Linked DNA regions of Rhizobium lentis. The protein of the gene in region 1 interacts with the protein of each later gene in a pairwise test. Links are inferred from orthologs where the notes say so. Each region holds a gene or a part of one and is shown on either strand. Other genes may lie near its edges.

Region 1 (5,764 bases):
GGCCGACTTCGCAGTCAACTCGGTCGCCTGGCGGCCCTTCATGCCGGTAAAGGCATTGGCATTCCCGGAATTGACGACGACGGCCCGGGCGCTGCCATGGGGAAGATTGGCCCGGCAGAAATCCACGGGCGCCGACGGGCATTTGGAGCGGGTAAAGACCCCGGCGACGGCGGCCGGCTTGTCGAAGACCATCATCAGCACGTCGGTGCGGTTCTTGTACTTGATGCCGGCAGACGCCGTCGCCATGCGTACGCCTCGCAGCGAGGGCATGGCGACGAAGGATTTCGGAGCGAGCGGAGAAACGGAACCGGACATGATGAAACCTGCCAATGAGCATTTCCAGGCGGCATCAGAGCCGGATCGCCGTCTGGAAATGCGACAACATAGTGAAGGGCCCGGAAGAACCGGGCCCGATGCGAACATTACTGCTGCGGCGCCGGCGCGGCAGGCTCGCTGCCCGGCTCCGGCTGCTTGTTGGCTTCGTCGTAACCCTTGCGCAGCGCCTCGTCCGAGATCTCGATCTTGGCAGACGTCTTGGCCTGGTTGAGGAGAGCAAGATACTTGTCGCGCATGACGAGCTGACGAACCTGGTCCTGCACCTGGTCGAAGGGCGGCGGCGGAGCGTCACGCTTGTCCTCCACCTTGATGACGTGATAGCCGAAATCGGTCTTGACGGGCGTCTTGGAATAGGTGCCCTTGTCGAGCGCGAAGGCCGCGTCCTCGAATTCCTTGACCATGCGACCGCGCGAGAAATAGCCGAGGTCGCCGCCTTCCGATTTGTTCGGATCGGTGGATTTTTCCTTGGCGAGCTCGGCGAAATCCTTGCCGGCGTCGAGCTGCTTGATGATGTCCTTGGCTTCCTCTTCGGTCTTGACGAGAATGTGACGGGCGTGGACTTCCTCCTGCTTCGGGAGGGCTGCGACTTCCTTGTCGTAGCGAGCCTTGACCTCGTCCGGCGTCACGGTGTCGACGACATGCTTCTTGAAATAGGCGTTGTGCAGCTCGCGATCGGAGAGATACTGCATGCGCTTCTTGAATTCGTCGGTCTGATCGAGCTTCTCAGCCGCGGCATTGGCGGCAAGAAGCTTCACGTCGATGGCGGCGGAGAGAGCTGCGACCTTCTTCTTGTCGTCGGGGAGCTGCGCCAGCTGCGGATCGAGATTGGCGACGGCGAGATCGAGTTCCGACTGGTGGATCTCCAGATTGCCGACCTTGGCGACGACGGCGTCCTCTGCATGAGCCGGAACCTGGAATGCAACGAAAGTTGCAAAGGCCAGCAGGGCGAATTTATTGGTGCTCAACATCAAATAACCCTTCACAGTTATATCGCCGGCTTCAGCATTGCCTATTCCAGCTCAAAATAGCCATCAACACCGGATTGTGGCCTTTCTGCATCCGCCAAATCCGTTGACATCATTCGACCCCCCTCTTATCTGTCACGCAACCTCGCGTCCAGAACAGTTTCCGGGCGTTTCAAGGCATGCGCCTGATTTTCGGCCGGGCCGCGGACAAGAAACGTCGCGGATGAATATTGAGAAAGGACCAGTCACATGGTCAGCTTTGGCGGTATAGCCCGCAAGTTATTTGGATCGTCCAATGATCGCCGCGTGCGGTCCTACCAGCCGAACGTCGCCGCAATCAACTCCATCGAAGAGAAGACGAAGGCGCTGACGGACGAGCAGCTCGCGGCAAAAACGGCGGAATTCCGCGCGCTTCTCGCCGAAGGCAAGACGCTCGACGACATTCTGATCCCCGCCTTTGCGGTCGTGCGCGAGGCTTCGCGCCGCGTTCTCGGCCTGCGACCTTTTGACGTACAGCTGATCGGCGGCATGATCCTGCATTCGAATGCGATCGCCGAGATGAAGACCGGCGAAGGCAAGACCTTGGTCGCCACCCTGCCGGTCTACCTTAACGCGCTTTCCGGCAAGGGCGTGCACGTCGTCACCGTCAACGATTATCTCGCCCAGCGCGACGCCGCGACCATGGGTCGTGTCTACGGCTTTCTCGGCATGACCACGGGGGTCATCGTCCACGGCCTCTCCGACGAGGAGCGTCGCGCGGCCTACGCCTGCGACATCACCTATGCCACCAACAACGAGCTCGGCTTCGATTATCTGCGCGATAACATGAAGTACGAGAAGAACCAGATGGTCCAGCGCGGCCACAATTTCGCGATCGTCGACGAAGTGGATTCGATCCTCGTCGACGAGGCGCGCACGCCGCTGATCATCTCCGGTCCGCTCGACGACCGCTCCGAACTCTACAATACGATCGACGCATTCATTCCAGTGCTGGCGCCAAGCGATTACGAAATCGACGAAAAACAGCGCTCCGCTAACTTCTCCGAAGAAGGCACCGAGAAGCTGGAAAACCTGCTCCGCCAGGCCGGTCTGCTGAAGGGTAACGCGCTTTACGACATCGAGAACGTCGCGATCGTTCACCACATCAACAACGCACTGAAGGCCCACAAGCTCTTCCAGCGCGACAAGGACTATATCGTCCGCAACGGCGAAGTCGTCATTATTGACGAATTCACCGGCCGCATGATGCCGGGTCGACGTTATTCGGAAGGCCAGCACCAGGCGCTCGAAGCCAAGGAAAAGGTGCAGATCCAGCCGGAGAACCAGACGCTGGCTTCGATCACCTTCCAGAACTACTTCCGCATGTACGACAAGCTCGCCGGCATGACCGGCACGGCGCAGACGGAAGCGGAAGAATTCGGCAATATCTACAATCTCGACGTCATCGAGGTTCCGACCAACCTGCCGATCAAACGCATCGACGAGGACGACGAGGTCTACCGGACCTTCGACGAGAAGTTCAAGGCTATCATCGAGGAAATCCTCGCCGCACATAAGCGCGGTCAGCCGGTGCTTGTCGGCACCACTTCGATCGAGAAGTCGGAACTGCTCGCCGAGCGCCTGCGCAAGCAGGGCTTCAACGACTTTCAGGTGCTGAACGCCCGCTACCACGAGCAGGAAGCCTATATCGTCGCCCAGGCAGGCGTGCCGGGCGCCGTCACGATCGCCACCAACATGGCCGGCCGCGGCACCGACATTCAACTCGGCGGCAATCTGGACATGCGCATCGAACGTGAACTCGGCGAAGTCGAAGCTGGCCCGGAACGCGACGCCAGGGTCCAGGCGATCGTCGAGGAGATCAAAGGCCTCAAGGAAAAGGCGCTCGCCGCCGGCGGTCTCTACGTGATCGCCACCGAACGCCACGAGAGCCGACGCATCGACAACCAGCTGCGCGGCCGCTCCGGCCGTCAGGGCGACCCCGGCCGCTCGAAATTCTATCTTTCGCTTCAGGACGACCTGATGCGCATCTTCGGCTCCGACCGCATGGACAGCATGCTGACCAAGCTCGGCCTCAAGGAGGGCGAGGCGATCGTCCATCCCTGGATCAACAAGGCGCTCGAGCGCGCGCAGAAGAAGGTTGAAGCCCGCAACTTCGATATCCGCAAGAACCTCTTGAAGTATGACGACGTCCTCAACGATCAGCGCAAGGTCATTTTCGAGCAGCGTCTCGAACTGATGGAAGCGACCAATATTTCCGAGACCGTCTCCGACATGCGCCGCGAAGTGATCGAAGATCTGGTCGAAAAGCATATCCCCGAGCGCGCCTATGCCGAACAATGGGATGCCGTCGGCCTGAAGACCGGTGTTGCCAATATTCTGAACCTCGATCTGCCGATCGAGGAATGGTTCCAGGAAGAAGGCATCGGCGAGGACGATATTCGCGAGCGCCTGACGGAAGCCGCCAATGCCGCCTTTACGGAAAAGGCCGAGCGCTTCGGCGACGACATCATGCATTATGTCGAACGCTCGATCGTCATGCAGACGCTCGATCATCTCTGGCGCGAGCACATCGTCAACCTCGACCATCTGCGCTCCGTCATCGGTTTCCGCGGTTATGCCCAGCGCGATCCGCTGCAGGAATACAAGTCCGAAGCCTTCGAACTCTTCACCGGGCTCCTCAACAATCTGCGCGAGGCCGTCACCGCCCAGCTGATGCGCGTCGAACTGGTGCAGCAGGCGCCCGCCGAACCCGAACCGCCACTGATGCAGGCCCATCATCTCGATCCGACGACCGGCGAGGACGACTTCGCCCCTATCTACCAGGCCTCCGAAGTCACGGTCGCCCCCGAGAACCGCAAGCCTGATGACCCCGCTACCTGGGGCAAGGTCGGCCGCAACGAGGCCTGCCCTTGCGGCTCCGGCAAGAAATACAAGCATTGCCACGGGGCCTTCGAACAGGTCTGAGAAAATCGCAACGACGCTGAAAATGCCGCCTTCGGGCGGCATTTTCTTTCTGCGGCAACGCCGGAAAGTAACAGTTCCGCGTTGGACGACGAGCCGCATCCGGAACCGTTTCTTAACCCTGCTCTGTCAAGACTTCAGGGACGATTTGCCTGACCTTCAGAGTTTTGCGTGTTCATCATGGCAGTCATAGAAACAGCGGAGAAACTGCTGCCGGCGGGTCTGCGCCCGATCGGCGGGCGTACGCTGCGCATGCTTGCGGCCGTGCTCACCGAGGGTGGGGAGAAGGCCACCGCCCAGCGCATGGCGCTGACGGCCTTCTCGATCCGTATCCTCAGTGCCGCGCTCGCCTTTATCTCCCAGATCGTCCTCGCCCGGCTGATGGGCGAATATGAGTATGGCGTCTTCGTTTTCGTCTGGGTGCTGGTCGTCATGGTTGGCGATCTCTCCTGTCTGGGCTTTCACACCGCCATTGTCCGTTTTCTGCCGCAGTACAAGGCGGCAGGCGCCTTCGACGAAATCCGCGGGCTGACCGGCACGGCACGGGTTTTCGCACTGCTTTCGGGCACGGCGATGCTCGCGGCCGGCATGCTCGGACTGCACTTCTTCGGCGATACGATCGAGGCCTATTATCTCGTCCCGATCTTCCTCGGCCTGCTGGCCATGCCGATGATTGCACTCGGCGATATTCTGGAAGGCACCTCGCGGGCGAACCATTGGGCGGTGATGGCGCTGAGCCCGGTCTATATCATCCGCCCGATCCTCATCATCGCCTTCATGCTGATCGCGATTGCCATGGGCGCCCCGCATACGGCCGTCACGGCGATGCAGGCAGCGCTTGCCGCCACCTTCGTCACTGCCCTCGGCCAATATGGCGCAACCCTCTACCGCCTGCGCCGGCATTTCGACGAAGGCCCGCGCAAGGTCGATTTCCTCGCCTGGCTCAGTGTCGCCTTCCCGATCTTCCTGATCGAGGGCGTGAGTTTCCTGCTCACCAATTCCGATGTCGTCGTCGTCGGCATTTTCCTCGAGCCGCACGACGTCGCCATTTATTTCGCCGCCGCCAAGACCATGGCGCTGGTTCATTTCATCAATTTCTCGGTGAAGGCCGCCGCCGGCCCGCGCTTTTCCGCGATCATCGCCGAAGGTGATCATGCCCAGCTCGCGAGCGCCGCCGCCGACGCAGCCCGTTGGACCTTCTGGCCGGCGCTCGGCGTCGGTCTTGCCGTGCTGGCGGCCGGCCATTTGCTGTTGTCGCTGTTCGGCGGCGCGTTCACCGCAGGTTATCTCGTCATGGCGATCCTGCTCGCCGGCATCCTCGCCAAATCGCTGGTCGGTCCCGCCGAGACGCTGCTGATGATGGCGGGCAAGCAGAATCTCTGCGTCGCGCTCTATGCCGGCGCCCTCACCGCCAATGTCAGCCTCAACCTCGCATTGATCCCGGATTATGGCATCGAAGGCACTGCGATCGCCACGGCCTCGGCGATGGCGGTTGAGGCCAT
Region 2 (4,196 bases), 410 kb from region 1 along the record:
CGACGATCGCCGAACCGGTATCGAGCGCCAGCATCAGCCGCCGGAAAGGTCGCCCCTGATCGAGATGAATGAGGCTATCGGCGCTGATGAAAAAGGGAAAACCGAACGTATGGATCATCCGGTCGACCGCCAGCGAGCGCCCGGCGAGGAGCGGCACCTTGGCAGCGGCGATCGGACCCGCCTCAGGATCTGCGGTACGCAGGCCGAGAGCCTCCGAGGGCATTTCGCGGAAGAAAATATAGGAGCGGTTGTGCCATAGCACCTCGTCCACTCGCCCCGGATTGCGGGCCAGCCAGCCGCGGATCGACTGCATGGAAATCTCGGCGCGGTCGATCTCTCCGCGCTCGATCAGCAGCTTGCCGATCGCCGAGAAGGGATGTCCCGCTTTCGCCGCGTAAGTGATGCGGCCGATGCGGCCGTCGCGATAACGCAGCCGCGCGGCACCCTGCACATGCACGAAGAAAACGTCGACCTTCGACTTCGCCCAGGCGATTTCAAGGCCTCGACCTGCAAGAAAACCCTGGTCGATCTCGCGGCGATCCGGATAGGCGCCAACGCGGCCGTCACCATGCAGACGGCCGAAGACATAGGATACATCCAATTCGGCGGGGCGATTGCCGTCATCAAGATCGATCAGATCGTCCGGGCGGCTGTAGAAGGGAAATCGGAAGACGTCGTCCGGCCGCTCGGACACCTCGATCTCGGGCTCGTAGAAGGCGGTGACGAAACCGGAACCGCCGTCCTTGCGGCGGATCAGAAAGGGTCGACAGCGTGCTTCGAAAAAGGCGCGCGCCGATGCCGGCGACGACGGCGTAAAATTTTCAGCGTCCAGGAGAAGCGGTAGCAGATCGTCCGAGCTCAGGCCGAGCGATCCGGTGCGATAGGGTTTGACATCGGTGATCTGCCGGCGGCAGCGTCGCATCACTTCGAAAAGGCCGGAGGGATCATCATCCTTCCAGCCTTCCAGTCGATCGAAGCTGATGGCTTGCAGGACGAAGTCCGATGCGTGGTCACTCATGTTCCGATTCGGTCGCCACCAGTTTCCAGTTCGGATCGCGCGAACGGGTGTCGCGGGCGAAGGTCCAGAGGTCGTTGACCTCGGCGACGTTTTCGGCGTCGCCCTCGATCAGCACGTCGGCTTTGTCGTAGGTCGCCGATATCAGCTGGCTGACGATGCGAACCGTGATCTGCGCTTCGCTGCCCTTGGTCTCGGCATGGGTGATTTCGGCCTTGTCGATGCCGACGAAGGTGGACTTCACCTTATCGCCGCGGGCTTCGCGCTCGCCGATCGCCGCATCGAATCCATCATAGACTTCGCGGGACAGGAGGTTCTTCAGGGTTTTCCGGTCGCCGTCGGCATAGGCCATGACGATCATCTCGTAAGCCATGCGGGCGCCGTTCAGAAACTCCTTCGGGCTGAAGGACGGATCGGCCTTGTTCAGGGCGCGCAGGGATTCATTGAGCGGCGTTCCGGATGCGGCGACGGCGTCGATCTCGGAGAAGCGATCCTCATCGTCAGCCGTCGTGTCCCGGCGCGGCAGGGTCACGACCTTGCCGGCATCGGCGGCGTCGGCCGGCGCCGTATCTCGCGGGCTGTAAAGATCGCGCGGCGGCTTCTCATTTCCTGTGCGGCGACCGAGCACGGAACGGAGCTGAAAGAAAATCAGCACCGCCGCCACCAGGAAGAATAATGTGATGAAGTCGTTCGAACTCATATCGTATCGCAACCGCCGTTAACATCTCTGATTTGTACTCCCATATAGTCCGCCTATACAGATGATTCAAATCATGGCTGGCGTCTTCGCCGGCACCAAGAGGAGACCGGCAAAGCCCGGGACATGACGACCATGCGTTTTTCAATCCTGCCGGCTTTCATTCTGCTGCTGCCGCTTGGCGAAATTGCCGGTTTCGTCGTCGTCGGCCGGGCGATCGGCCTGGCGCTGACACTTGCGCTCGTCATGGCAAGTTTCGTTCTCGGCGTGGTCCTGCTGCGCCGGCAGGGTATCGGGATCCTGCGCCGCATGTCGAGCGAAGGACGGAACGGCGTGATGCCGGGGCGCGATCTCCTGAAGCCAGTGATGACGGTGATCGCCGCTCTGATGCTGATCATTCCGGGTTTCCTGACGGATATCGTCGCAATCCTTATTCTCCTTCCGCCGGTGCGCGAGTTCATCTGGCGGGCGATCGCCAAACGCTTCGTCGTCGTCAATGCCAAGGGCGGCTTCTCCGCGGGACCGAAATCGGATTTCCGCGATCGCAATCCGAATTCGAAGGTGGTCGATCTCGATGAGGAGGACTATCATAGGGAGCCGGATCGCAAATCGCCGTGGTCCGGCAAACATCTCGGTGACTGAGGCTGAGCCGGCGATCAGTTGCGCCTTGCGCTCAGGGTTGTAAGCCCCTCCCCGAAATGTTAGATGGCGGCACCATTCCCATGCCCTTCGAGGAAAAGCCAATGGCAGACGATAACAACAGCAACGGCGCGACCAACCCCACCCTTTCGATCCTTGCGCAATACACCAAGGACCTCTCCTTCGAAAATCCGGGTGCGCCGCGTTCGCTGCAGGCCCGCGACAAGGCGCCGACGATCAACATCAATGTGAACGTCAACGCCAATCCGCTTTCCGACACGGATTTCGATGTCGTGCTGTCGCTGAATGCCGAAGCCAAGGACGGCGACAAGACGGTCTTCCATACCGAGCTCGTCTATGGCGGCGTCTTCCGCGTTGCCGGTTTCCCGCAGGAACACATGCTGCCGGTCCTCTTCATCGAGTGCCCACGCATGCTCTTCCCCTTCGCCCGTCAGATCATCGCCGACGTGACCCGCAACGGCGGCTTCCCGCCGCTGATGATCGACCCGATCGATTTCACGCAGATGTTTGCCCAGCGGGTCGCCGAAGAACAGGCCCGCGCCAAGGTTCAGGCCGTTCCGAACTGATCGGACGTTCCGGCATTGACATGCGGATGATGCCCGGGCAGGTCCCGGGCATTTTCAATTAGGGCTGCGGTATTTTGCCCAGATGCCTTTTTCACCGAGCTTGGCGACCAGGGCCTCGTGCGCCTGCGCTTCGGCCGGGCTGAGGCGAGGTGCGAGCGGGCGGGGCCGTTCGAGCGGTGCGGCAATCAGCAAATCGTCTTCCGTCACCATTTCACCGCGTGCCGCCTGGCCGGATTGACCTGATATGCTCAGGCCGAATGCTGCCTGCCTGCCGCCGATCATCTCGATATAGACCTCGGCCAGCAATTCGGAGTCGAGCAGCGCGCCGTGTTTGGTGCGGTGCGAATTGTCGATGCCGTAACGCCGGCAGAGCGCATCGAGAGAATTCGGCCCCATCGGATTTTTGCGCCGCGCCATCGACAGTGTATCGACCACCTTGTCCGGCAAGATTGGCGGCAAACCCAGCCGGGCGAATTCGGCATTGATGAAGCCCATATCGAAGGTGGCGTTATGGGCAATCCACTTCGCGTCGCCGAAGAAGGCAAGGATCTCTTCGGCGACCTCGGCAAATGGCTTCTTGTCCTTCAGGAACTCGTCGGTAATGCCGTGCACGGCGAGTGCATCCGGATGAACCTTCTGGTCTCCAGGGTTGATGTAGATGTGGATCGTATTGCCTGTGGGGAAATGGTTGAAGAGTTCGATGCCGCCGATTTCGATGATGCGGTCCGTCCGGTTATCCAGGCCGGTGGTTTCCGTATCGAAAATGATTTCACGCATTCCGGAATTCTCCGCTGGCAATCCGCTTTTTCAGGTCGGCGACAATCTCAAGCACCCGTTCCTTCGTCTCCGCGATACTGTGGCTGGTGTCGATCAGGTAATCAGCACGGCGCCGTTTTTCCGCGTCCGGCGTCTGGCGCGAGAGAATCATGTCGAATTTTTCCTCGGTCATGTCTTCCCGCGCAAGCACCCTCTCGCGCTGAATCTGTGGATCGGTGCTGACGACGACGATGACATCCACTCTTTCCCAGGCGCCGGTTTCGAAGAGCAGCGGAATATCGAGCAGAACCATTTCGGCGCCGGCGGCGCGCTGTTGCGCCAGAAATTCCCTCTCGCGCTTGCGGACCAGCGGGTGAACGATCGCCTCCAGGCGTTTGAAACCGTGGGGATCGAGCGCCAGCTGCCGGCCGAGTTCGTGCCGGTCGACGGCTCCATCCTTCATCGTGCCCGGGAAGGCGGCGTCCACCAGGGGCGCAGCCTC
Region 3 (4,043 bases), 350 kb from region 1 along the record:
AGACCCGTTCCTCCGGATACCAGTACTTTCATGTTGTCCCTTCCGGATTTCTCAGCGCCGTGATCTCAGGCAAATCGCCACTGTCGTGTAAGCGATTCCACAAATCGATCAAAGGTTGTAGCTGTTTTGCCTTGGGATGATCCCTTTCCCACGGTTTTTCATATTGGTAGTGCACGATCGAAATGCTCTTCCAGTCCCAAAGCTCCGGCATGGTGAACCATACATATTGCAGCATGTTGAAATAGACCGGCAGACCGTGCCATTCCGGGAAAAACGTCTCGAGAAAGGTCTGGTCGGTGCGCCGCCAGAAAGCCTCCGGCCTGTCGAGACGTTCGAGCATGTGCCGAAATGTGTCATGCGACGGTGTGGCGACGAAGACGCCGGAATTCATGCGGCGGAAATCGGCGAGACTCTCGTAGACATTGGGAGCAGCGGAGAATTCCGGATAGAGGAACAACCTGTCGACGTTCTTCAGCACCAGCGCATCGGCGTCGATGAAGACGCAGCGCTCGTATTCGACGAGCTGCCAGAGTCTCAACTTGCAGAAATTGTCGAGCGGCGAATGGAAATCCGGTTTGCGGCCTTTGGTAAAAGGAGCCGCGGAATGGAGGCTGCCGCGGGCGTGGCGCTCGTTGAAGGCAGGGGATAGCGGCAGATGCTCGACCTCGATGAGCCTGCAGGCCAGCGCTTTAAGGGGGGTGAGGGCGGCGGCATCGACGCCGCCGGTGTGGAGGACGACGATATCGGCATTGGTGCCGGTGCGGCGCAAGGAACGGGCGAGGGCGGTGGCGCCCATGGCGTAGTCCGCGTTGGTGACGAGGGTGACGTAGGCAAGGTTTGGGGTAGAGGTCATCGGCGCTGGCCGCCCCTACATTCTCCCTCTCATTCCTGTGACAAGCACAGGAATGAGAGGGAGATTATTGGATTGGCCGGGCTTCACCATCAGGCCTTTGCTCACGACACGGACTTCAATCGCTTGCCTTCCGGATCGTGGTCGATCGTCGCGGCGATATCCCTGGTCCAGGCGGAAACAGCCGGTACGCGCGAGCGGTCGACGCGGTAGGCGAATTTCTTCGCCACGTCGACGATCTCGCCGAGCAGGCCGGCTTCCAGGGTGATCGGTTCGAGGCCGAGATCGAGGAACTTCTCGTTCCTGACGATCAGCTCGTTCTCGGCCGCCTCCTTGCGTGGGTTGGGCAGCCAGGCGATCTTGGCGCCGGTCATCCTCGCAATCATCTCGGCGAGGTCGCGCACGCGGTGGGTTTCCGTCATCTGGTTGAAGATCTCGACGCGGGCGCCGCGGGCGGGCGGGTTCTTCAGCGCCAGCTCGATGCAGCGTACCGAATCCTGGATGTGGATGAACGCGCGGGTCTGGCCGCCGGTGCCGTGCACCGTCAGCGGATAGCCGATCGCGGCCTGAATGAGGAAACGGTTGAGCACCGTCCCATAGTCGCCGTCATAATCGAAACGGTTGATGAGCTGGGCGTGGCGGCGTGTCTGTTCGGTGTGCGTGCCCCAGACGATGCCCTGATGCAGGTCGGTGATCCTCAGCCCATCATTCTTTGCGTAGAACTGGAAGAGAAGCTGATCCAGACACTTGGTCATGTGGTAGATCGAGCCGGGATTGGAGGGGTAGAGGATCTCCTGGCTGACCGTCTCGCCGCCCGCGGTTTCGATGCCGACGGGCAGATAACCTTCGGGGATCGCCGCACCAACGGTCGAATAGCCGTAGACGCCCATGGTGCCGAGATGGATGAGGTGGGCGTCGAGATTGAGCTCGGTCAGCGCGTTCAAAAGGTTATGCGTGGCGCTGACATTGTTGTTCACAGTGTAGTTCTTGTGTCGGTCGCTTTTCATCGAATAGGGTGCGGCGCGCTGTTCGGCGAAATGGACGATGGCGTCCGGCCGGTTTTCCGAAAGCCATTTCTTCAGCAGTTCGTAATCCCTGGCGAGATCGATCAGGTTGAAGTGGATGCGGCGGCCGGTTTCGGTATGCCAGATGCGGGTGCGCTCCTGGATCGAATCCATCGGCGTCAGCGACTGAACGCCGAGTTCGGTGTCGATCCAGCGGCGCGAGAGGTTGTCGAGGATATGGACGTCATGACCGGCATCGGAGAGATGCAACGAGGTGGGCCAACCAATGAAACCGTCTCCGCCCATAACCGCAATCTTCATCGCATCGTCTCCTGATCGGTCGCTCATTATCGGGAATAGTTAGAAATTATGACAATCATTCAATGCCGCCGGCGAGGCATTCAATGCTTGCCTGCCGGGAAGCGTTGCGCCAAAGAGGGCACCTCAGTTTGGAGAAAATTATGACGGAACGCCCTTTTTCCATTTCGGGAGAGCTGACGGAGGCCGGGCATCGCCTCGTTCAGCGGGTCTATTATGAAGACACGGATTTTTCCGGGCTGGTCTATCACGCCCGCTATCTGCATTTCCTTGAGCGCGGCCGCACGGACTATCTGCGCTGCCTCGGCGTCGAACAGCGCGAACTCGTCAGCGCCGACGAGGAGGGGTTGGTCTTCGTGGTCCACCGCATGGAGATCGACTTCAAGAGCCCGGCGCGCATGGACGATGTGCTGACGATCCTGACGCATACGGAAAAAGCCGGCGGCGCCAAGATGGTGCTCAATCAGCAGATTCGCTCCGGCGAGACGCTGCTGATCGCTGCCAAGGTGATTATTGCCGTCATCAACGCCAAGGGGCGCCCAAGACGGCTGCCGGAAACGCTGGCGGCGAAATTCCTCGAGGGCAGCACACCGCTATAGTCGCGAATCGCCTGAAGTTCGGGACTTGTAAAAACTTGAGCTCTATGTGAAGGAATTCTCGCGCTGCAGGATGGGCGCTCTTTCGGCAGCCGGATCTTGCTCCGGTCAAGTAAACCATGAAACAAAATCTTTCCAATACAGGCTTGCTGTCACAGTCCGGCACTAACGATCTATTAACCATAATAGTGTCTTACTGGGAAAGTCGGAGTTTGTGCGGTGCACGCCTTCCTTTGACCAAATTTGACGGCAAGAAGGCGGAAGATGAGCTTGGAAGCTTGACCAGGGCTTTGGGCGGCGGCCGCCGGACACTTCTTGCGAGATCACTTTGTGCCGCCCGGTCCAGCGCCGGGCGTTTGGATTCGGGGATTTTGGATCAATGGAACAAGTAGGATTGGCAGCAGCAACGGCGGACGTCAGCCTCTGGTCGCTTTTCATGCAGGCCGGCATCGTCGTCAAGCTCGTCATGCTCGGGCTCATCGCAGCCTCGGTATGGACCTGGGCGATCGTCATCGACAAATACCTGGCTTACGGCCGTGCACGACGCCAGTTCGACAAGTTCGAACAGGTGTTCTGGTCGGGTCAGTCGCTGGAAGAACTTTATCGCTCACTGTCGGAACGCAACAATACCGGACTGGCATCAATCTTCGTCGCGGCCATGCGCGAATGGAAGAAATCCTTCGAACGCGGCGCGCGATCGCCGATCGGCCTGCAGATGCGTATCGACCGGGCAATGGACGTGACGCTGGCACGTGAAACCGAATATCTTGGCGCCCGTCTCGGCTCGCTCGCGACCATCGGTTCGGCCGGCCCGTTCATCGGTCTCTTCGGCACCGTCGTCGGTATCATGACCTCGTTCCAGGCGATCGCCGGTTCGAAGTCGACCAACCTTGCGGTCGTGGCACCCGGTATCGCCGAAGCGCTTCTCGCCACCGCGATCGGCCTCGTCGCCGCTATCCCGGCCGTTATCGCCTACAACAAGTTCTCCGCCGACGCCGGCAAGCTCTCGGCGCGCATGGAAGGCTTCGCGGACGAATTCTCCGCCATACTTTCGCGCCAGATCGACGAGAAGCTGCAGCCGCGTCAAGCTGCGCAGTAACCAACGGAGTATTCTGACATGGGTATGGCTGTTGGAGGCAATGGCGGCGGGGGCGGCGGACGCCGCCGTCGTGGCGGTCGGAACAAGGCCGTGATCTCCGAAATTAACGTGACGCCGCTCGTAGACGTCATGCTGGTGCTTCTGATCATCTTCATGGTGGCGGCACCGATGATGAC

Evidence for each region. Proteins that work in one complex are often made in the same cells at the same time.
Region 2: the proteins of secA (region 1) and secB interact in binary tests that used the Escherichia coli proteins (3 or more experiments, as listed by UniProt). The link is inferred for Rhizobium lentis from one-to-one orthologs.
Region 3: the proteins of secA (region 1) and ybgC interact in binary tests that used the Escherichia coli proteins (3 or more experiments, as listed by UniProt). The link is inferred for Rhizobium lentis from one-to-one orthologs.

Annotation. Positions count from the first base shown.
Region 1 is NZ_CP071454.1:1,414,618-1,420,381, forward strand. The notes cover bases 1,186-4,465. They hold secA (preprotein translocase subunit SecA), read left to right. Parts: upstream 1,186-1,550; coding sequence 1,551-4,265; downstream 4,266-4,465. Other genes in these bases: J0663_RS06775 (peptidylprolyl isomerase), read right to left, coding at 1,186-1,304; J0663_RS06785 (lipopolysaccharide biosynthesis protein), read left to right, coding at 4,443-4,465. In the rest of the region: bifunctional glutamate N-acetyltransferase/amino-acid acetyltransferase ArgJ, read right to left, coding at 1-315; more of J0663_RS06775, read right to left, coding at 423-1,185; more of J0663_RS06785, read left to right, coding at 4,466-5,764. UniProt on the Escherichia coli protein: Required for protein export, interacts with the SecYEG preprotein conducting channel.
Region 2 is NZ_CP071454.1:1,821,631-1,825,826, reverse strand. What follows is about bases 1,243-4,196. They hold secB (protein-export chaperone SecB), read left to right. Parts: upstream 1,243-2,455; coding sequence 2,456-2,938; downstream 2,939-4,196. Other genes in these bases: coaE (dephospho-CoA kinase), read right to left, coding at 3,708-4,196; dnaQ (DNA polymerase III subunit epsilon), read right to left, coding at 2,993-3,715; J0663_RS08695 (FxsA family protein), read left to right, coding at 1,848-2,354; J0663_RS08700 (Tim44/TimA family putative adaptor protein), read right to left, coding at 1,243-1,715. Also shown: mltA (murein transglycosylase A), read right to left, coding at 1-1,018; more of J0663_RS08700, read right to left, coding at 1,011-1,242. UniProt on the Escherichia coli protein: One of the proteins required for the normal export of some preproteins out of the cell cytoplasm. It is a molecular chaperone that binds to a subset of precursor proteins, maintaining them in a translocation-competent state.
Region 3 is NZ_CP071454.1:1,067,430-1,071,472, reverse strand. What follows is about bases 1,243-4,043. They hold ybgC (tol-pal system-associated acyl-CoA thioesterase), read left to right. Parts: upstream 1,243-2,315; coding sequence 2,316-2,771; downstream 2,772-4,043. Other genes in these bases: tolR (protein TolR), read left to right, coding at 3,886-4,043; tolQ (protein TolQ), read left to right, coding at 3,148-3,867; J0663_RS05180 (NAD-dependent epimerase/dehydratase family protein), read right to left, coding at 1,243-2,175. Also shown: J0663_RS05190 (NAD-dependent epimerase/dehydratase family protein), read right to left, coding at 1-32; J0663_RS05185 (glycosyltransferase), read right to left, coding at 29-853; more of J0663_RS05180, read right to left, coding at 955-1,242.